3 regions of the Paraburkholderia sp. CNPSo 3076 genome follow, and region 3 is predicted to be linked to each of the others. Evidence: riboswitches for the same ligand, from Rfam matches in the RefSeq annotation. Region 3 holds a riboswitch; each other region holds the start of a gene.

Evidence for each region. A riboswitch is a leader RNA that binds a small molecule or an ion and turns the genes downstream of it on or off. The one in region 3 is predicted to bind cobalamin.
Region 1: it holds a riboswitch for cobalamin, as region 3 does, so the genes downstream of both, M3A49_RS24810 (porin) here and cobW (cobalamin biosynthesis protein CobW) in region 3, are expected to answer to the same signal.
Region 2: it holds a riboswitch for cobalamin, as region 3 does, so the genes downstream of both, M3A49_RS13100 (CbtB domain-containing protein) here and cobW (cobalamin biosynthesis protein CobW) in region 3, are expected to answer to the same signal.

The regions. Positions count from the first base shown of each region.
Region 1 covers NZ_JAPMAL010000022.1:8,159-15,133, reverse strand. The annotation lists gene M3A49_RS24825 (helix-turn-helix domain-containing protein) at 1-1,156, shown strand, start outside; gene M3A49_RS24820 (PQQ-binding-like beta-propeller repeat protein) at 1,192-1,833, shown strand; gene M3A49_RS24815 (TonB-dependent receptor domain-containing protein) at 1,882-3,831, opposite strand; cobalamin riboswitch at 3,934-4,116, opposite strand; cobalamin riboswitch at 4,190-4,341, shown strand; gene M3A49_RS24810 (porin) at 4,589-5,683, shown strand; gene M3A49_RS24805 (acid phosphatase) at 5,744-6,975, opposite strand, start outside.
Region 2 covers NZ_JAPMAL010000009.1:231,804-238,778, reverse strand. The annotation lists gene M3A49_RS13120 (lysylphosphatidylglycerol synthase domain-containing protein) at 1-301, shown strand, start outside; gene M3A49_RS13115 (hypothetical protein) at 380-961, shown strand; gene M3A49_RS13110 (patatin-like phospholipase family protein) at 1,005-2,042, shown strand; gene M3A49_RS13105 (histidine phosphatase family protein) at 2,119-2,739, opposite strand; cobalamin riboswitch at 2,797-2,942, shown strand; gene M3A49_RS13100 (CbtB domain-containing protein) at 2,982-3,200, shown strand; gene M3A49_RS13095 (CbtA family protein) at 3,214-3,966, shown strand; gene M3A49_RS13090 (ABC transporter permease) at 4,284-4,973, shown strand; gene M3A49_RS13085 (ABC transporter permease) at 4,987-5,700, shown strand; gene M3A49_RS13080 (ABC transporter ATP-binding protein) at 5,721-6,512, shown strand; gene M3A49_RS13075 (GlxA family transcriptional regulator) at 6,673-6,975, shown strand, end outside.
Region 3 covers NZ_JAPMAL010000010.1:107,144-114,118, reverse strand. The annotation lists gene M3A49_RS13635 (cobyrinate a,c-diamide synthase) at 1-1,020, opposite strand, end outside; gene cobO (cob(I)yrinic acid a,c-diamide adenosyltransferase) at 1,025-1,627, opposite strand; gene M3A49_RS13625 (cobalamin biosynthesis protein) at 1,624-2,274, opposite strand; cobalamin riboswitch at 2,260-2,530, shown strand; gene cobW (cobalamin biosynthesis protein CobW) at 2,744-3,835, shown strand; gene cobN (cobaltochelatase subunit CobN) at 3,863-6,975, shown strand, end outside.

The DNA of each region.
Region 1 (6,975 bases), on a different contig from region 3:
CCGGGTCGCGTTGCGCGACGACGCGCCCGCGCTCGCGCTGCGCGGCATCGCCATGGCGCAGCTCGGTGACTTCGCGCGCGCCAAAGCGCTGCTGCGCAGCGCGGCGCGCGGCTTCGGCGCGCGCGAGGCGGTGGCTCGCGCGCGCTGCGTCGTCGCCGAGGCCGAAATCGCGCTCGCCTCACGCGATCTCGGCTGGCCGACCGATACGCTCGCTGCGGCGCGGCAAACGCTGGAAGCCCATGGCGACCGCCTCAATGCGGCGCACGCGCGCTACCTGGAAATTCGCCGTTTGCTGCTCATCGGCCGGCTCGACGAGGCCGGGGGCATGCTTGCCGAAGCCGATCCCGCGCCGCTGCCGCCCGCATTGCGCGCGGCGCATGAGCTGATCGCCGCCGGCATCGCCATGCGGCGCATTCAAACGCAGGTGGCGCGGCGCTCGCTCTCCGAGGCCGCACGCGCTGCGCGCGCGGCGGGCATCGCGGCGCTGAGCGCCGAGATCGAGAGCGCCGCGCAGCTGTTGACCTCGCCGGCTGCGCGCCTTATCGCGCGCGGTGAAGAGCGGGTGCTGCTGCTGGAAGACGTCGAGGCGCTGCTCGCCTCGAAGGCGCTCATCGTGGACGCGTGCCGCTACGTCGCCCGCGAAGGCGCCACGGTCATCGAACTGGCAAGACGGCCCGTGCTGTTTGTGCTCGCCCGGGCGCTCGCCGAGGCGTGGCCCGCCGACGTGCCGCGCGACGCGCTCATCGCCCGCGCCTTTCGCACCCGGCACGCCGACGAAACGCACCGTGCCCGCCTTCGCGTGGAAATCGGCCGCTTGCGCACGCTGATGCGCGACGTGGCCGAGATCGGCGCGACCCAGCAGGGCTTTGCGCTGGCGCCGCGCCACTCGAGCGAAGTGGTGGTGCTGGCGCGGCCTGTGGAAGAAAAGTACGCTGCCGTGCTGGCTTTTCTCGCCGATGGCGAATCGTGGTCGAGTTCGGCGCTGGCGGTCGCGCTCGGCGCGAGCCAGCGCACCGTGCAGCGCGCGCTCGATGCGCTTGCCGCGGCGGACAAGGTGCAGTCGTTCGGTTACGGCCGCGCGCGCCGCTGGACCACGCCGCCCGTCCCGGGATTCGCGACGACCTTGTTACTCCCCGCGCCGCTGCCAGGCGATTAGGATGAACGCCTGTCCCTTCATTCAAGGAGGTAATCATGAAACGTTCGACCGCCGAAATCGTCCGCGAGTACGGTCCTTTTCCCGGCATCGAGAAGGTGGGCGGGGTCTCGTACGACGGCAAGCAGGTGTGGTTCGCCGCGGGCGAGCGAATCGCGTCGCTCGATCCGCAGAGCGGCGAGACGCAGCGCTCGATTGACATCGCGGCGCACGCGGGCACGGCCTTCGACGGCCGGCATCTGTTTCAGATCGCCGAGGACCGCATCCACAAGATCGACCCTGAAACGGGCCGTGTGCTCGCCACGATTCCCGCGCCCGGAGGCGGCGGCGACTCGGGACTCGCTTGGGCGGACGGCACGCTTTGGGTCGGGGTGTATCGCGAGCGCAAGATCCATCAGGTCGATCCGCAGACCGGGGCGATTTTGCGCACGCTCGAATCGAGCCGCTTCGTCACGGGCGTGACGTGGGTGGACGGCGAGCTGTGGCACGGCACCTGGGAAGGCGACGAGAGCGACTTGCGGCGTATCGATCCGGGCACGGGCGAAGTGCTGGAACAACTCGACATGCCGCCCGGCACCGCCGTTTCGGGGCTGGAGTCCGATGGCGGCGAGCAGTTTTTCTGTGGCGGCGGCAACAGCGGGAAGATTCGCGCCGTGCGGCGGCCGAAGCGCGAGGGCTAGGCGAGCGGGCGTGCGAGAAGCTCAAGCGCACCCGCTTGCATGCAACGCTCAGAACGTATAGGTGGCCTTGCCGAACGCCGTGCGCCCCAGCGTGTTGTACCCGTAGGCGCTCACGTACTGCCGGTTGAACACGTTCGAAAGCGTGGCCGAAAGCGCGAGATGCGCGTTGACCTTGTACGACGCGCGCAGGCTCACCGTCGTCCACGATGGCAGGTAGATCGTGTTGAGCTGGTCGTCGAACGTCGAGCCGTTATACAACAGCGAAACGCCGGTGCTGAGCGCGTGGAGCTGGAACTCGTCCCATGTGTGATCCACGCTCAGGCTCACCGTCTGGCGCGGGCGGCGATTGAGCCAGGTCTGGTCGGTCACGTCCTGTGGATTCAGAATCCCCACCGTGAGGCTCACCGGCGTGGACTTGCCGAGCGTGCCCTTGTACGAGAGGTCGAGCCCCTGTATGTGCGCGCGGCCCACGTTCACGGGCAGGAAAGTCTGCGAGTTGTACGTGATGAGATCGTGCACGCGCGTGTCGTACACGGCTGCGGTGAACGTGCCGATCGACGTGGTGGCATCGAGCGCGGCTTCGACCGAGTCGCTGCGCTCGGGCAGCAGGTTGGGGTTCGAGTAGCCCGGATAGTAAAGGTCGTTGAACGTCGGCAGGCGGAACGCATTGCCGTACGAAACGCGCGCCGTATAGACCGGCGTGACCGCCCACGAAAGCGCGACGTTGCCCGTATTCACCGATCGCCCTTGCACGATTTCGTGTCGCCCCGCCAGAAACAGCGTGACGGGTCCGAGCGTGGTGGACTGATGCATCGACACGGCCGAATCGTTGCGCGCGGGCAGGCCGCCCGGCACATCCACCGGCAGGAATGCCATCTCGCGCGTGTAGTCGTAGGCGAGCTTGGTCTCGCCGTCGAGCGGCATGCCGAAGAGCGTGTGGCCCCTTTCCTGATGCGTCATCGACGTGGTAGTGGAAAAGCGCGTCGAGTCGATCTCGTCGGTCGGGATAGTCGGGTCGTTCGAATAGAGGAACTGACGGTCCGTCCCGTAGCCCACGGACTGGTCGAACTGCGTGGTCGGTGTGATGTCGAGGTGGAACGCGATGCCGGTCGTGAGCTGGGTGTCGCGCTGGCGGTCGTTGCCTCCCGCGTTGTCGTACGAGAGATCGGAGCGGTGGTAGAGCGCGAAGGTCGAGATCGACCACCTGTCGTGCGCGTAGCCGAGGCGCGCGTCCAGGTTCTGCGCGTGGTACGGGTTGCGGCCGTCTTCGTGGCCGTAAGCCCAAGGCTGCGTCGCGTCGATGCCCGCCGTATTGTAGTCGTGCAGGCCCAGCGAGTAGGTGAGGCCGCTCAACGCGGAAAGCGGCCCTGTCGAGCCGATCGTGCCCGAGGTGCGCACCTGCGTGTCGAAGGTCTTGTTCGAGCCGCCGCCGAACGAGACGGTGGTCTGGTTCGGCTGGTTCGACGCATGGCGCGTGAAGAGCTGCACGACGCCGCCCACGGCATCCGCGCCGAACGAGGCGGCCGCGGGCCCCGAGATCACCTCGACGCGGTCGAACGAGGCGGTCGCCAGATCGGCCCATTCGGCCGTGCCCGTGGTGACGGAGCCCACGCGTATACCGTCGATGAACACGGCCACCTGGTCAGCCGACGAGCCGCGGATGCTCACCCCCGTGTACGACCCCGGGCCGCCGGTCTGCGAGACGGTGACACCCGGCAGCGTGGCGAGCGCCTGCGCGATGCCGGGGTCGACGGGGGAGACGCGGTCGAGGTCTTCGCGAGTGAGCACCTGGGTGGTCGCGTAGCGCTGGTCGAACGATTGCGGCAGATGCTGCGTGTCGCCCACGACGAGGATATTGGGCAGCGTGGTGTCGCCGCCGGCTTGCTGCTGCGTCTGGGTGGACGATGCGTCGGCGGCGTCGGCAGCGGCGTCGGCATGCGCGGATTGCCACGCACAGGCGAGCGCAGCGGAGGTCAATACGAATTGGCGAAACTTCATGATGCGGTGGCTGGAAACAGCTCCTGAAATACGGGCTGTCCGTGCAACGGGCGATCGCCGCGTGGGCGGTGCTTGCGCATCGGGGATCCCCGCCCGCTGCGGCTGCTGGACTCGGCTGATGGCAGGTCTCCTGGCTCGCGGGTCGACATCCGTTGCCGGCCTTCCCGGTTTCCCAGTGGCACGCTCTGGCATGGACTCGCCGCTTACAGTTGCGGGGGCAGCCGCAGTCTTGCACTGCGTTCCCTTTTGATCCCGTCGCCGGGAACCATCAGCGCGCAAGGGTAATGGCCGCGCATTAGCCTCGTCAACCTTTGACGAATGTCGTGTGGCGAAAACACCCGGTTTGGCCACTCCCGAAACTTACGCTATCCTTGCAGCTGTTTTTCGCGCGTAGGCGCTGCACGAGCGAAATGCAGCAGGGAAGCCGGTGGGAATCCGGCGCGGTCGCGCCACTGTGACTGGCTGTCAATCGAGCCAGAAGTCAGACCTCGCTGCGTTTATTTCACGACTCGTTCCAGGGCGCGTAAACCAAGGAGCCGTCAATGCACACCCTCCTACCTTAGAAAGGCGGCCCAATCCGGTCGCCACCACTGGCCCCGATGCGGCGATAGACCGCTCACGGACCGCCATGCGTTCGCTGTTCAAAAGCACGCTGGATATTGACGGATTAACGACGACGTCGGAGCACCTCGCCGCATCGAGCGAGGGCTGACGGCGCTCGTCCATGCATTCTTTACAAGCACAAACAAGAAGACTCATGAACACGCACATTCTGGCCGTCCTTGGTGGCGCGGCTTTGGCATTCACAGGCGCTGGCGCCTCGGCGCAGCAGGTCACGTTGTACGGTGAGATCGACGCTAGCGTCGACTATTTCAGCGACGTTGGCGGCCACACCCAGTATCGCGCAGGCTCGGGCCTTATCGACGGCAGTTTTTGGGGCCTGCAGGGCAGCGAGGATCTCGGCGGCGGCAACGCCGCGATCTTTCGCCTCGAGCGCGGCTTCTCGGTCACGTCTGGCGAAGCCTTCAACGACCATCCGTTCTACGTCGGTTTGCAATCCGAACGATTTGGCACGATCACGCTGGGCCGCCAGTACGACACGATGCACGACTACTTCGCCCCGTTCACTCTGACGGGCGGTGCGGGCGGGACGGCATTCGCGCATCCGTTCGACAACGACAACGCCAACAATTCGTGGCTCGCCTCGAACGCCGTGAAGTTCGCGAGCGCCACGTACGGTGGTTTCAGCGCCGGCGCGATGTACGCGTTTTCAAACGCGGCGGGCCGCTTCGCGCAGAACCGCGCCTACGGCTTCGGCGCGCATTACGAGGGCGGCCCGTTCAGCGCCGGCGTGGCATGGATGCACATCGACGGACGCGGCGCCTCTTCGGTCGGTGCGTACGATACGTCGGTGCTGCCGGGCGCGGGCCTCGTGCCGACCGAGGTCGCGGTGCAGCGCGAAGACACCATCGGCGCGGGCATGAGCTACGTGCTCGGCGACGTGACGCTCGGCGCGGCCTGGTCACGTTCCATTCATACCGGCGTGAGCGAGGCCGACGGCGGCGCGCCGCTGCCTTCGATCGCCTTCAGCAACTACGAAGTGAACGCGCTTTGGCAGGTCACGCCCGCGTTCTCGCTGGCGGGCATGTATGCCTATACGGGCGCGACCTCCGCGCATTGGCATCAAGGCGCGCTGCAGGCCGACTATCAGCTGTCGAAGCGCACGGACGTGTATACCGAGGCGATCTATCAGCGCGCGTCGTCCGGTGCGTTCGCGATGATCAACACCTGCGACCCGTCGGGCGGCCGCAACCAGGTGCTCGTGGCGGCGGGCATCCGGCATCGCTTCTGACGCACACACAAAGCGGCCCCGAACCCTTGCGATTCGGGGCCGTTTTACCGCGTGGCTAGATCACGAAGCCGAAAGCTTCACTGCAACGCCGGTCGAAGAATAAACGGGGGTGGCCTTGAAGCCATCCACCGTGACCGTCGCGAATTTCACCGATGCGCCGCTGCCGTCGATCACGTCGATCGAGTCGCCCGCTCTCGGCGTATAGCCGTTCACGAACTTCACATGCAGCGTGCCGCCCGCCACCGTGAGCTGGCCGCCCACGCGCAGGCGTCCGCCGCCGTTGCCGTCGATGTCGAGTTCGAGCGTCGTGCCATCGAGTTGCGTGTATTTGCCCGTCACCGTCAACGGCGCGCTCGTCGCCACGGTCACGCCGCCGCCGGACCCGACGTACACGTCGCCGTTGCCGAAGGCCGTGGTCGACGCTGCGCAGAGCACGCCGCCGCTCACCTGCGAGCCGCCCGTGTAACTGTTGTTGCCCGCGAGCGTGAGCGTGCCGCTGCCCTGCAGCGTGAGCTTGCCCGAGCCGGCGATGTCGTTGCGCCAGCTGTCGGCGGCATTGAACCCGCCCTGGGTTGCGTCCATCGCCACGATCACGTTGCCGTTGAACGTGCCATAACCATCTGCGGCACTAAACATGTTCAGACGGCCCCAGCCTTCGGCGTCGTCCATGACCGGATAGCCCGAGGCGACTTCGGTCGTCTTCAGCACGACGCGGCGCTGGCCGGCGCTCAGGTATGGGAAGCGCGTTTCGAGTAGCACCTCGGCACCCTTGGGCACGACGGGCGGCGCCTCGGTCGATTCAATCTGGCTGAAACCGAACGTCATGCGGCGCGCGAATTCCGACTTGTTGGTCGCATAGACGGCGAAGCGGTCGGTCGCGGTCGTGGCCGAATGCGCGAAGGCGGGGAAGGTCGTGGCGCTCGTGCCGGTGGCCTGTTCGAGCGCGCTGTGCGCCTGCGCGTAGGCCGCGCTCTTGAGCGTGGCGTTGGCGGGGTCGTAGAGATTCGCGGCGGTGACGGCCAGCGCGAACATGCGGCCGCCAATTACATCGAGCGGCGAATGCATGCCCGCGAGAATACGGTTTTCGCCGAGTTCGAGGCCGCGGCTCGCCATTTCCTGGTAACGCTCGGGCACGAGATACGCCATCGTCATCGCGTCGCGCATGGCTTCGGCTTCGTGGCCGCTGATGAAGCCGCCATCCGTCGAAGGCGTCGTGCTGATGGCCGGCACGAGCGTGGGATCGACCACGACGCTCGTGCTCCAGCGGAACGGTCGCGCGTATTTGTAGAAGC
Region 2 (6,975 bases), on a different contig from region 3:
CTTCATGGTGCCCGCCGGCCTCGGCGTGCAGGAAGTCGCCGTGGTGCTGCTCGCGCAGCTCTTTGGCGTGAGCCAGGACGTGGCGTTCTCGCTCGCGCTCGTCAAGCGCATGCGCGAAGTGGTGTTCGGCGTGCTCGCGCTGCTTTCGTGGCAGGCCGCGGAAATCGTCCGCACGCGTCGCGCAGTGCGCCACGGTGTGCAGCCCGCCGCTCAGTCCGCCGATGCGCCGCCCGCCGTGGCGAGCGTGTCCGCAAGTGCGGGCCGCCCGAAGCAGGACTCACAGCACGACCCGGTCCATTGACGGTACATTGTGGGCATGTCGATGCGCGCCGGATCGGCGCACGTAGACGCAAGCCCATGTTGATGCGTTAGCAAGGACATGAAGCCCACGTTTTCACTCACGCGTTCGCTCGCGCTCGCGTGCGCCGCCACGGCGGCGTTCACGCTTTCCGGCTGCGACGATCGCCAGTTCGATGCCATGCTCGACACCATCCGGCAGGGATTCAAGGCGTTCTTCGATTCCGTGAAGCCCGACGCGCTGCTGCTCAAGGGCCTCACGCCCGGCGTTTCCACGCTCGAGCAGGTGCGCGAGCAAATGGGCAAGCCCGAGACCGAGCGCGTGTTCGACGACGGCTCGCGCCGCCTCGAATATCCGCGCGGCCCGCAGGGCCTCAAGACCTGGATGGTCGATATCGGTCCGAACGGGCGGCTCGTGGCCATCACTCAGGCGCTCACGGCGGATAATTTCGCGAAGATCCGTGTCGGCATGAGTGAGGACGAGGTCCGGCGTTTGCTCGGCAAACCCGGGCAGGTGGCCGGCTATCGGTTGAAGAAGGAGACGGTGTGGAGCTGGAAGTGGCTGGAAGGGGGCGTGACGCCCGAAGCGTATTTCAATGTGCATTTCGGACCGGACGGGCGGGTCACGACGACCTCGCGCTCGGACGTGATCCGCGGTCGCTGACTCGGTCGACGCAGTTGACCCATGACCACGCAAGGAGGCGCGCATGATGAACCGGCGACGGCCCAAGCGTGTGGGACTCGTGCTCGGCGGCGGCGCCGCGCGCGGCTGGGCGCATATCGGTGCGATTCGTGCGCTCGAGGAAGCGGGCATCAAGCCCGACGTGGTGTGCGGGACGTCGATTGGCGCGCTGGTCGGCGCCGTGTACGCGAACGGCGATCTCGACTGGCTCGAGGACTGGGTGGGCAAGCTCACCTGGCAGACCGTGGTGCGCCTGCTCGACTTGCGTTTTTCGGGCGGCCTGCTCGGCGGGCGCAAGGTGATCGACCTGTTTGCGCACCAGTTCAACGGCCGCTCGATCGATGACCTGCGGCTGCCGTTCACGGCGGTCGCCACCGAACTCGACACGGGGCGCGAGGTCTGGCTGCGCGAAGGCGGCGTGGTGGACGCCGTGCGCGCTTCGATCGCGATTCCCGGCATCTTTACGCCGATCTGGCATGACGGCGTGTGGCTCGTGGACGGCGGACTGAGCAACCCGGTGCCGGTGTCCGCCGCGCGCGCGATGCGCGCGGACACCGTGATCGCCATCGATCTCAATCACGACATTCTCAACGGCCGCGACCTGGGCGGCGCGATCGACACGATGCCGCGCGAGCTGCCCGTGGAGGCGAGCGACGCGGCGACGGCGGCATCGGCTGCCAAGGCGGACAGCGGCGCCGCCACTGGCGCTGAAAACAGCGACGCGGCGCCTGAACCGCTCCTGCGCCGCAACGGCAAGCGCTTCCCGCGCTGGCTGCAGCCTGCAGGCCCCGGCGCGGCTGGCGGGCCGGACGTGCGCGTGGCGCCGCCGCCTAGCACGCGTGTGCCTTCGGTATTGAGCTCGGTGGCCCAGAGCATCGACATCATGCAGGTGCGCATTACGCGCAGCCGCCTTGCAGGCGAGCCCGCCGACGTGCTGATCCAGCCGCGCCTGGGCGGTATGGGGATCTTCGACTTTCATCGCGCCTCGCCCGCCATCGAGGAAGGGCGCGCGGCCGTGCAGTACATGATGCCGGCCATCAAGGCGCAGCTAGGGCTGGACTAGGGCGCTTCTCGTGCGCTGCTGGCTACAGGTCCAGCATGCCGGCGACGGCGAATTTCGGTGCCTCCCGCTCCTCACCTCAATCCACCGCGGCGAGCCACACCCAGCCGTGCTGCATGCGGCGTAGCGCCGTCACGGAAAGCGGCGCGATTTCGATCGAGCGAAAACTTGATGACAGCGCGCCCAGCGCGTGAAGAATCGCCGCCCGGATCACGCTTGCGTGCGTGAAGGCGATCAGGTTGTGGCCCAAGTCGGGCGCCGCGTCGAGCCAGGCGCCGACGCGCGTGCGGACATCGTCGAACGATTCGCCGCCGCCTGGCGGCCGAAAGCCTGGATCACGCGTCCAGGCCGCAAGGGCTTCGGGCACTTCGCGCGCGAGATCCGTGAGGCGCTGGCCTTGCCACGCGCCGAAGGCGGTTTCGGCGAGCGCGTCAGCTGGCGTTGCCCCCGCGAAGCCTGCCGCGTGAGCGCTCGCGCGGGCGATCGCGACGGGACTCGTGAACGCGCGCGGCACCTCGGCGTTGCGATTGCCACCGGCCAGCCGCGCGTGCCAGCGTTCGCGCCAGGCGGCAAGCGCCTCAAGTGCGCGCGCATCGAGCGCTTCTTCGGCGTCATCGCCCGCTACAGGCGCTTGCGGGAATGTTCCCGAGCGCAGCGCGGCATTCGCCGCATGGCTCACCAGCCAGACTGTCGTCGGCATGCTTTTCCTTATGCTTCACTACTCTGTGGCTGACCTATCCAGGTGACATCCGGGCCGCGGCCAGCCGTCGCAGCGCGTAGAATACAGGCTCCACGACACGCGGAAGCCGGTGCAAGTCCGGCGCGGTCGCGCCACTGTAACTGGTTGCCGTCGATTGAATCGAAGCAACGGAAGTCAGACCTGCGCGTCGTGAACCACTCTTTCAACGACTAGCGGGGCGCGTAACCCCAGGAGAAGTCAGCATGTCCGAAACCTCATTCCCCTTGCAGCACGCACCGGCCGCGCCGGCGCCCATTCCGCTGCGAGAGATCCTGCCCTGGGCGATCTTCGGCGGCCTCATGCTGCTGCTGGCCTTGTACTTCGTGGGCGCCGAGCAGGGCGCCACGTCGATCTTCCCGGGCATGTACGTCCACGAATTCGTTCACGACGGCCGCCATCTGCTCGGCTTTCCCTGCCACTGACCGGGAGCCGGATATGGTTGGCAAGTTGCTGGTACGCGGCATGCTCGCAGGCATCGCCGCGGGGCTCCTCACGTTCGGCTTCGCGAAAATCGCAGGCGAGCCTCAGGTCGATCAGGCGATTTCCTTCGAAGAGAAAGCCGACGCCGCGAAGGGTGAGGCACCCGAGCCCGAGATCGTGAGCCGCAAGACCCAGGCGAGCATCGGTCTCTTCACGGGCGTGATGGTCTATGGCGCGTCGATCGGCGGCCTCTTTGCGCTCGTCTTCGCATATGCGAACGGTCGCGTGGGGCGTCTTTCGCCGCGTGCGCTCTCGGCCTGGCTCGCGCTCGCGGCGTTCGTCGCGATCTACCTGGTGCCGAACATCAAGTATCCGGCGAATCCGCCCTCGGTCGGCGACCCGGAGACAATCGGCTATCGAACCGGGCTCTTCTTCCTGATGATCGCGATCTCGATCGCCGTGTCGGTGTTCTCGCTCAAGGTGCGCGCCGCATTCGTGCCGCGCCTTGGCGTCTGGAACGCTTCGATCGTGGCGCTCGTGCTGTTCGTCGTCGTGATCGGCGCGATCCAGCTCGCGCTGCCGGCGATCAACGAGGTGCCCGCCGCCTTCCCGGCCGTGCTGCTGTGGAAGTTCCGGACGGTGTCGATCGGCATGCAGGTCATTCTCTGGATCACGATCGGCCTGCTGTTTGGCGCGCTCGCCGAAAAGCTGCCTGGCGCGAACGCCCGTGCGGGCGGCGCACGCGGCACGCAAACGCGCGCCGCTTAAGCTCCGCCGGGGTCGCAGCGCGCACGCCGCGCACCTATCGAAAAAGCGACCCCAAACTTGCGTAAATGCCCCGCGCGCCTCGCGTGCCGGGGCACTTTTTTCGCCTTTCAAAAGCATCGCGCCCGCGGCTGCGTGGGCCCAATCCGCACGCATCCGTGCGCCGCGCCGCAATGCTGCACTGCAATATACGCGCCGCGCGAGTTTGAGCAATCCATTTTGCACTGAGACGATCCGCGCCAGTTCATCGGTTTCGACGGCGCTCAGGTGCCGCGCGAGGCCGCCCGAAACGACAAAACGAATTTGTTCCGGAGACGCGCGTGATCCTTTACGGCTTTGGCCCGGTGCTGCTCGCCGGCACGATCCAGACCATCGAGCTTTCGCTGCTCTCGCTCGGCGTGGCTGTGCTGCTCGGCCTGGCCGGCGCGGCGGCCAAGCTCTCGTTCAACCGGCCGCTCGCGGCCGTGGCGACCGCCTACACGACACTGATCCGCTCGGTGCCCGACCTCGTGCTGATGCTGCTGCTCTTCTACAGCATCCAGATCGGCGTGAACGAGGCCACCGACGCGCTCGGCATGGCGCAGATCGACATCGATCCGTTCGTGGCCGGCGTCGTCACGCTCGGCTTCATTTACGGCGCGTACTTCACCGAAACCTTTCGCGGCGCGTTTCTCGCGGTGCCGCGCGGCCAGCTCGAAGCGGGCCATGCCTACGGCATGAGCGGCGCGCGCGTGTTCGCCCGCATCCTCTTTCCGCAGATGATGCGTTTTGCGCTGCCCGGCATCGGCAACAACTGGCAGGTGCTCGTCAAGGCGACGGCGCTCGTCTCGATCATCGGTCTCGCCGATGTCGTGAAGGCCGCCCAGGACGCGGGCCGCAGCACCTTCAACCTGTTTTTCTTCCTCGTGATTGCGGCGCTCATCTATCTCGCGATCACCACGCTCTCGAACTTCGCGCTCGTCTGGCTCGAACGCCGCTATTCGGTGGGCGTGCGTCACGCGCAACTCTGAGGAAAAGGCCGTCATGAACGAAATCATTCAGCAATTCGGCCGCGCGTTCCTCTACTGGGACGGCGAGCATGTCTCCGGCCTCGCGATGACGCTGTGGCTGCTTGTGATCTCTGTCGCCTTCGGCTTCGTGTGCGCGGTGCCGCTCGCCGTGGCGCGCGTGTCGAGCCGCCGCTGGCTCTCGCTGCCGGTGCGCTTCTACACCTACGTGTTTCGCGGCACGCCGCTCTACGTGCAGTTGCTGCTCATCTACACGGGCGTGTACAGTCTCGCGTTCATCCGTTCGGAGCCGCTGCTCGACGCGTTCTTCCGCAGCGGCCTGAACTGCGCGGTGCTCGCGTTCGCCCTCAACACCTGTGCGTACACGACGGAGATTTTCGCGGGTGCGATTCGCGCCACCTCGCATGGCGAAGTGGAAGCGGCGCGCGCCTACGGTATGAGCCCGTTCACGATGTACTGGCGCGTGGTCCTGCCTTCGGCGCTGCGCCGCGCACTGCCGCTGTACAGTAACGAGGTGATCCTGATGCTGCACGCGACCACGGTGGCCTTCACCGCCACGGTGCCCGATATCCTCAAGGTCGCGCGCGACGCCAACTCGGCGACCTACCGCTCGTTCGAGTCGTTCGGCCTCGCTGCGCTGATCTACTGTGCGGTATCGTTCGTGCTGGTGGCCGCGTTCCGCCGCGCCGAAAAACGCTGGCTCGGCCATCTCGCCGTGCGCACCCGCTGATTCATCGCAAACTGGAGACCATCTTGGCTCAGACGCAATCCTCAGATAGCAAGCTCGTCGCGCGCGACATCCATAAGCGCTACGGCGACAACGAGGTGCTCAAAGGCGTCTCGCTCGACGCGAAGAAGGGCGACGTGATCAGCATCATCGGCGCGAGCGGCTCGGGCAAGAGCACCTTCCTGCGCTGCATCAATTTCCTCGAGAGGCCGAACGCGGGCGAGATCGTCGTAGACGGCGAGGTCGTGCGCACGAAGGCGGGCCGCAACGGCGACCTGGACGTGGCCGATCACAAGCAATTGCAGCGCATCCGCACCAAGCTCGCGATGGTGTTCCAGCACTTCAATCTCTGGTCGCATATGAACGTGCTCGAGAACGTGATGGAAGCGCCCCTGCACGTGCTGGGCGTGCCGCGCAAGGAAGCCGAGGACCGCGCGCGGCAGTATCTGGAGAAAGTGGGTCTCGCGCCTCGCGTGGAGAAGCAGTATCCCTCGCATCTTTCGGGCGGCCAGCAGCAGCGCGTGGCGATCGCGCGCGCACTCGCCATGCATCCCGACGTGATGCTGTTCGACGAGCCCACCTCCGCGCTCGACCCCGAACTCGTGGGCGAAGTGCTCAAGGTGATGCAAAAGCTCGCCGAAGAGGGTCGCACGATGATCGTCGTCACCCACGAAATGGGCTTTGCGCGCAACGTCTCGAATCATGTGATGTTCCTGCACCAGGGGCGCACGGAGGAAGAGGGCGCGCCCGGCGATGTGCTCGGCGCGCCGAAGAGCGATCGTCTGCGCCAGTTCCTCTCGGGCAGCCTCAAGTAAGCGGCGCGGTTCGCATCGCGCTTTCGTTTTATTGCCTTCGATGGTTCGTCAAGCCGTTCCCCCTTCTGCTTCCGTTCCTGCCGCGCCCGGCGGCCAGGCGGCGCTCGCTCGCGCCGGTCGCACGACCCAGGTGGCGATCGTCGCGCTCCCGCCCGTTTCGATGTCGGGCGTGGGCCCGATTGTCGACGCGCTCAATCTCGCTAACGAGATCGACGGCCGCGCGCTGTACCGCTGGCAGATGTGCTCGTGGAACGGCCGCCCCGTGCCGCTCGCGGGCGGCGCGCAGTGGCCCGCCGACTGCGCGTTCGGCGACGCCGTTGCGGCCGACTGGCTCATCGTCGTCACCGAGCGCTACCAGCAGTTCGCCGACTACCGGCTCTTTCTCGCGAGCCTCGCGCGCGTGGGCCAGCGCACGCCGCTCGTCACGGGCATTCACCACGGCATCTGGTGGCTCGCGATGGCG
Region 3 (6,975 bases):
CGTGCCTTCTACGTCGGTCAGTGCGTCGAGCAGATAGAGCATGCCGCCACATTCGGCGACGAGCGGTTTTCCTGCGGATACATGCGCGCGCAGCGAATTCGCGCTCTGCGTATTGTGCGCGAGCGTCGAAGCATGTAGCTCGGGATAGCCGCCCGGTAGAAAGATCGCATCGACGCCGGCGGGCGCGGGCTCGTTCGCGAGCGGCGAGAAGTAACTCACGTTCGCGCCCAGCGATTCGAGCAACGCGATGTTCGCCGGATAGAGAAACGAGAACGCGGCGTCGCGGGCAACGGCGATATGATGGCCTTCGAGCTGGCGCGCAATCGTTTCGTCATGCGAAGGATCGGAGAATGTCACCGCAGGCGGCAATTCGACGAGCGCGGTTTGCGCGAGCGCGTCGGCGGCGCGTTCGATGCGCGCGTCGAGGTCGTCGATCTCCGCCGCCTGATGCAGGCCGAGATGACGGTCGGGCAGCGCCATCGTCGCTTCGCTCGCGACGTGGCCGAGCCAGCGTACGTCGGCGGGCACCGTTTCCTGCAGCATCTGCGCGTGGCGCGGCGAGCCCACGCGGTTCGCCAGCACGCCATGAAACGGCACGTCCGGCCGAAAACGCGCGAGACCGAACGCGATCGCGCCGAAGGTCTGCGCCATCGACTTCGCGCTGACGATGGCGGCCACCGGCACGCCAAACGCGGTCGCGAGATCGGCGCTGCTCGGCGTGCCGTCGAACAGGCCCATCACGCCTTCGATGAGGATCAGGTCGGCTTCGCGCGCGGCCTGCGCGAGCAGGGCGCGGCACGCCTCTTTGCCCACCATCCACAGGTCGAGCGAGAGCACCGGCGCGCCGCTCGCGCGTGCGAGGATCATCGGGTCGAGAAAATCCGGCCCGGTCTTGAAGACGCGCACGCGTCGGCCCGCGCGCCGGTGCAGGCGCGCGAGGCCAGCGGTGAGCGTGGTCTTGCCCTGGCCCGAAGCGGGCGCGCTGATGAAGAGCGCGGGGCAGGCAAAGGTTGCGCTCATGCGCTTAAAACTCCACGCCCTTTTGCGCTTTCACGCCTTGCTCGCGATACGGATGCTTCACGAGGCGCATTTCCGTGACGAGGTCGGCCGCTTCGATCAGGGCGTCGGGCGCATGGCGGCCCGTCACGACGACGTGCACGTGCGGCGCGCGCGACGCGATCACACCGAGCACTTCGTCGAGCGGCAGGTACTCGTATTTGAGCACCGTGTTGAGTTCGTCGAGGATCACCATGGCGTACTCGCCGCTCTCGATCATGCGCTTCGCTTCGTCCCAGCCCTTGCGCGCGGTGGCGATGTCGCCGTCGCGATTCTGCGTGTTCCAGGTGTAGCCGTCGCCCATCGTCACGAAATCGCAGTGCGCAACGCTGCCGAGAAAATCACGTTCGGCCGTGTGCAGCGCGCCCTTGATGAACTGCACGACGCCAAGCTTCATGCCGTGGCCGAGCATGCGCACCGCCATGCCGAACGCGGCCGTGCTCTTGCCCTTGCCGTTGCCGGTGTTGACGATCAGCAGGCCCTTTTCGCGCGTCGCGGCGGCCTGCTTCTTCTCGTGGCCTTCGCGGCGGCGTTGCGTCATGCGTTGGTGCGATTCGGGATCGGTTTTCATCGTCGGGAGTGGGTTGGTTGCGGCGCCTTCGCGTCCGCGTTTGCGTGGTTTGGCAGAAAGCCTGCGATTGCGACCGTCACACCGTCGAGCGCCAGCTTGCCGCGCACGAGCGGAGCGCCGCCCGCTGCAAGACGCGCGCAGGGTTCGCACACGCCGTCCACGCCGAACTGCGCTTGCGCGGCTGCGGAGGGCGCCGCCAGTGTGGGCGTCGCGGCGAGTTGCTCGCGCGTGTACGTTTGCAGCGGCAGCGCATGTGCGGCGCAAAACGCTTGCAAGGCGGGTTCGCCGGCTTTGGCGTCGAGCGTTGCCACAGCCGTTACGCTGTCGAGCGGCCACGCGCCGAGCGCGGCGCGCACCGCGGCATCGATCTGCGCGAGCGTCACGCCGCGCCGGCAGCCGATGCCGAGCGCGAGCGGCGGCACGCGCTGCGTGGGTTCCAGCGTGGCTTCGAATGAGGCTGCGCGCGAGGCGCGATTTTCGGCAGGATTCACGGCGAGAGCGTCGATCGAAGGCTGATCGCAGAGGCAAAACGAGCAAAAGAGTCGCGTTCCGGCCGGCGCCGGATGCGCGCTACGATAGCACACGCGTTTGCGGCTTCCCACGCCTTCCTTGACGCGCAGGCCCCCCGCGCCTACACTCGCACGCACTCTGGTGCTCGCGTGCGCGACTCATAATGCGCGCGCAGTTAAACGGGAATCAGGGAGCCATCCCGCCTCGGGCATGGCCAACCTGAACTGCACCCGCAACGGTACAACGAGCGCGGCGTTCGCACGAATGCCGCAAACCGCTTCCATGCTTTACGCAGTCCACGCCACTGTGCAAGCCGGCCGCAAGGCCGCTCGCGCGGGAAGGCGAAGCGGTGTCTCGTCAGTCCGGATACCGGCCAGATACGTGGGATTCGCGCTGCGGGGATGCGGTGCCGGATCCGTGATTTTCATGCGTCAGCCGGGCGTGGCCCGGGTGCGTTTCTGGTCGTTCGTCCCCTGCAGGTTGTTGAATCGTTACGCGTGACAGCGTCTCCACGGATACGCGCGTGAGCGCAACACGACACCCGCACGAACGGCAGGCGCGACGCACCATGCCCCTCGATCCGGCCTGGCGCCGAAGGAGCACTTCATGCAAATGCGCAAGATTCCGGTCACGATCGTGACGGGCTTTCTCGGCAGCGGTAAAACCACGCTGCTGCGTCACATTCTTCAGCACGCGGGCGGCCTGCGCGTCGCGGTCATCGTCAACGAATTCGGCGAACTCGGTATCGACGGCGAAATTCTGCGTGGCTGCGGCATTGGCTGCGACGAAAACGGCAACGAAACCGAAGGCCAGCTCTACGAACTCGCGAACGGCTGCCTCTGCTGCACCGTGCAGGAAGAGTTCTTCCCCGTGATGGAGAAACTGCTCGAACGCCGCGGCGATGTCGATCACGTGCTGATCGAAACCTCGGGTCTCGCGCTGCCCAAGCCGCTCGTGCAGGCGTTCAACTGGCCGTCGATCCGCAACGCGTTCACCGTCGATGCGGTCGTGACCGTGGTGGACGGCCCCGCCGCCGCGAGCGGCCAGTTTGCCGAAAATCCGCAGGCCGTCAACGCGCAGCGCCGCGCCGACCCGAATCTCGATCACGAATCGCCGCTGCATGAGCTGTTCGAAGACCAGCTTTCGGCCGCCGACCTCGTCATTCTCAACAAGACCGATCTGCTCGACGAGGCGGGCCAGGACGCGCTCATCGCCGAGCTGCGCGAAGAGCTGCCGCCGCAGGTGAAGATCGTGCGCGCGCAGCACGGCAAGCTCGATCTGCATACGCTGCTAGGGGTCGAGGCGGCCTCCGAGGAGAGCATTCATCTGCGGCACGACCATCACGGTTCCGCCGACGATCCCGATCATCACCATGACGAGTTCGACTCGGTTGTGGTGTCAGGCAATGCCGCTTCGCGCGAGACCGTGATCGAGGCGCTGCAACAACTCGTCGATGCGCACACGATCTATCGCGTGAAGGGCTTTGCCGCGTTGCCGGGCGCGCCGATGCGCCTCGTGATTCAAGGCGTGGGCCGCCGCTTCGACAGCTATTTCGACCGCCGCTGGAACACGCGGGAAAGCGCGGCGCAGCCGCTGGCGAGCCGCTTCGTGCTGATCGGCGAGGACCTCGATGGCGCGACGCTGCAAGCGGCCTTCGACGCCGCATTGGCGAACGTGCAGACCGCGGCCGCGAAGTGAACGTGCCGAGCTAGACGAGGCCGTCCCATGCATTTGCTGCGCACCACGCCCGGCGGTTTCGTCGACGACACGCAGGGCGTTATCCGTATCGACCAGCAGCCCGCCGAGATCGTCGTGCTCAGTTCGGCGGACACGACGCTCGCGCTGCTGGCGAGCGTCGTGCCGCGCTTGCCCGCAGGTTTTCCCAGCGTGCGGCTCGCGAACGTCACGTATCTGCGCCAGCCCGCGTCGGTGGACTTCTACGTCGAAGACGTCCTGCAGCACGCGCGCGTGGTGGTGGTCGATCATCTGGGCGGCGAAACATACTGGCCTTATGGCATCGAGCAGGTCGTCTCGCTCGCCGAGCGCCGCGGGCAACTGCTCGCGATGTTTTCCGGCGACTTGCAGGAAGACCCCAATCTCATCGCGAAGAGCCGCGCCGAGCCCGAGTTTTGCCGCTTGCTGTGGCGTTATCTGCGCGAAGGCGGCGCGGCCAACGCCGAATCGTTCCTGCGTGGGCTCGCGTGGCGGGCATTCGACTGGGGCAGCGAGCCTGCGCCGCCCGTCGCGCTCCCCGCCGCCGCGCTCTATTGCCCGCAGCGCGACGTCGCGACCATCGACGAATGGCGCGCGCGCTGGCAACCCGGCGCGCCGGTCGTCGCGCTGCTGTTTTACAAGGCGCATCTGCAGGCGGCGAACACCGCCGCGTTCGATGCCCTCATCGCCGCGCTGCTCGCGCGCGGCATGAACCCGCTGCCGCTTGCGATCACGTCGCTCAAGGACACCTTGAGCCGCGACGTACTCGATCAACTGGCGGCCGAGCACGACGTCTCACTCGTGCTGAATACCACCGCATTCGCAGCTTCGTCGCTCGACGACCCCGAACCGATCGCGCTGGCCGGCGATGCGCCTGTGCTCCAGGTGATCCTGAGCGGCGGCAATCGCGAAGACTGGGTGAAGGACAATCACGGCCTGAATTCGCGCGACATCGCCATGCATATCGCGCTGCCCGAAGTGGATGGCCGCGTGATTACGCGCGCGATCAGCTTCAAGGGCCTCGCGTACCACTGCAAGGAGACGCAGGTCGATGTCGTGCGCTATCAGCCCGATGTCGAACGCGTGGCGTTCGTCGCCGAACTGGCGCGCCGGTGGTGTCGTTTGCGCAGCTTGCCGAACGCAGAGAAGAAGCTCGCGCTCGTGCTCGCGAACTATCCGATGAGTGAAGGGCGCATCGGCAACGGCGTGGGGCTCGACACGCCGGCCTCGGTGGTCGGCATCCTGCGCATGCTGCGCGACGAAGGCTATCGCGTGGCCGACCTGCCCGAAGACGGCGACGCGCTCATGCGCATCCTCACGCAGGGCGTAACGAACGATCCCGACACGCGCGCGCTGCGCCCCGCATGGCAGAGTCTTTCCCTCGACGACTACCGCGCGCGCTTCTCGCAGTTGCCCGCCGAGGCGCAAAACGCGCTGATCGCGCGCTGGGGCGTGCCAGAGGATGACCCCACACTGCGCCGTGGCCGCTTCATGATTGCGGGCTGGCGCTGCGCCCAGGTGTTCGTGGGCATCCAGCCTTCGCGCTCGCGCGGCGACGACACCTACGCGAACTATCACGACGCCGAACTCGTGCCGCCGCATGCGTATCTCGCGTTCTACTTCTGGCTGCGCGAGACGTTCGGCATCGACGCCATCGCGCACGTGGGCAAGCACGGCAACCTGGAGTGGCTGCCGGGCAAGAGTGTGGCGCTCGCCGACACCTGTTGGCCCGACATGGCGCTCGGGCCGCTGCCGCATCTGTACCCGTTCATCGTCAACGATCCGGGCGAGGGGAGCCAGGCCAAGCGCCGCGCCCAGGCCGTGATCATCGATCACCTGATGCCGCCGCTCACGCGCGCCGAAAACTACGGGTCGCTGCAAGACCTGGAACGTCAGGTCGATGAGTATTACGAAGCATTGATGGTGGACCCGCGCCGCGCGAAGCTGCTGCGCAAGACCATACTCGCGACGATCATCGAGCACCGGCTGCATGAGGAATTGAGCGTTTCCGCGCCGCAGGATCAGGCCGGCGAAGACGAATTGCTCACGCGCGCCGACGCTTACCTCTGCGAGCTGAAGGAAGCCCAGATTCGCGACGGCCTGCATACGTTCGGCGCATCGCCGCAAGGCCAGCAGCGGCGCGACACGCTGCTCGCGCTGGGGCGCTATGCATGCGGCGACGGGCAGGGCGCGAACGCGGGCCTCATCGACGCGCTCGCGCGAGACCTGCGCATCGATCACCTCGTCGATCCGGCCACGGTCGATTGGGCTGCGCCGTGGCAGGGCCCGCAGCCACCGCTGCTCGCCGGTGTGAGCGATACGCCATGGCGTCATGCGGGCGACACGCGCGAACGCCTGGAAATGCTCGCAGCCACGCTGATTGAAGACATTTGCTCAGGCCAACGAAGCGATGCGGAGCGTGCATCGCTGCCGCACGCGGCCCAGGTGCTCGCGCGCCTGCGCGACGACGTGCTGCCGCGCCTCGACGCCTGCGGCCCCGAAGAGATACGCCAGTTGCGCCGTGGCTTCGAAGGCCGCTTCGTACCGCCAGGCCCCAGCGGTTCGCCTTCGCGCGGCCGCCCCGATGTGCTGCCCACGGGCCGCAACTTCTACTCCGTCGATACGCGTGCCATTCCGACCCAGGCCGCGTGGGCGCTCGGCATGAAATCGGCGCAGCAGCTGATCGAGCGCCATCTCCAGGAGCACGGCGACTACCCGCGCGCCGTGGGGCTTTCGGTCTGGGGCACGGCGACGATGCGCACCGGCGGCGACGACATCGCCCAGGCATTTGCGCTGATCGGCGTGCGGCCGAAGTGGGCCGCCGGCAGCCACCGCGTGACCGACTTCGAGATCATGCCGGTCGAGGCGCTCGACCGGCCGCGCATCGACGTGACGCTGCGTGTATCGGGCTTCTTCCGCGACGCGTTTCCCAACGTGATGCATCTGTTCGACGCCGCCGTGCAAGCCGTGGCCGATCTCGACGAGCCGGAGCACCAGAACCCGCTGCACGCACGCGTGCTGCGCGAGCGCGATGCGCTGGTTGCGAACGGCATGGCCACCGACGAGGCGCGCCGCCGCGCGGGCTGGCGCGTATTCAGCGCGCGTCCTGGCGCGTACGGCGCGGG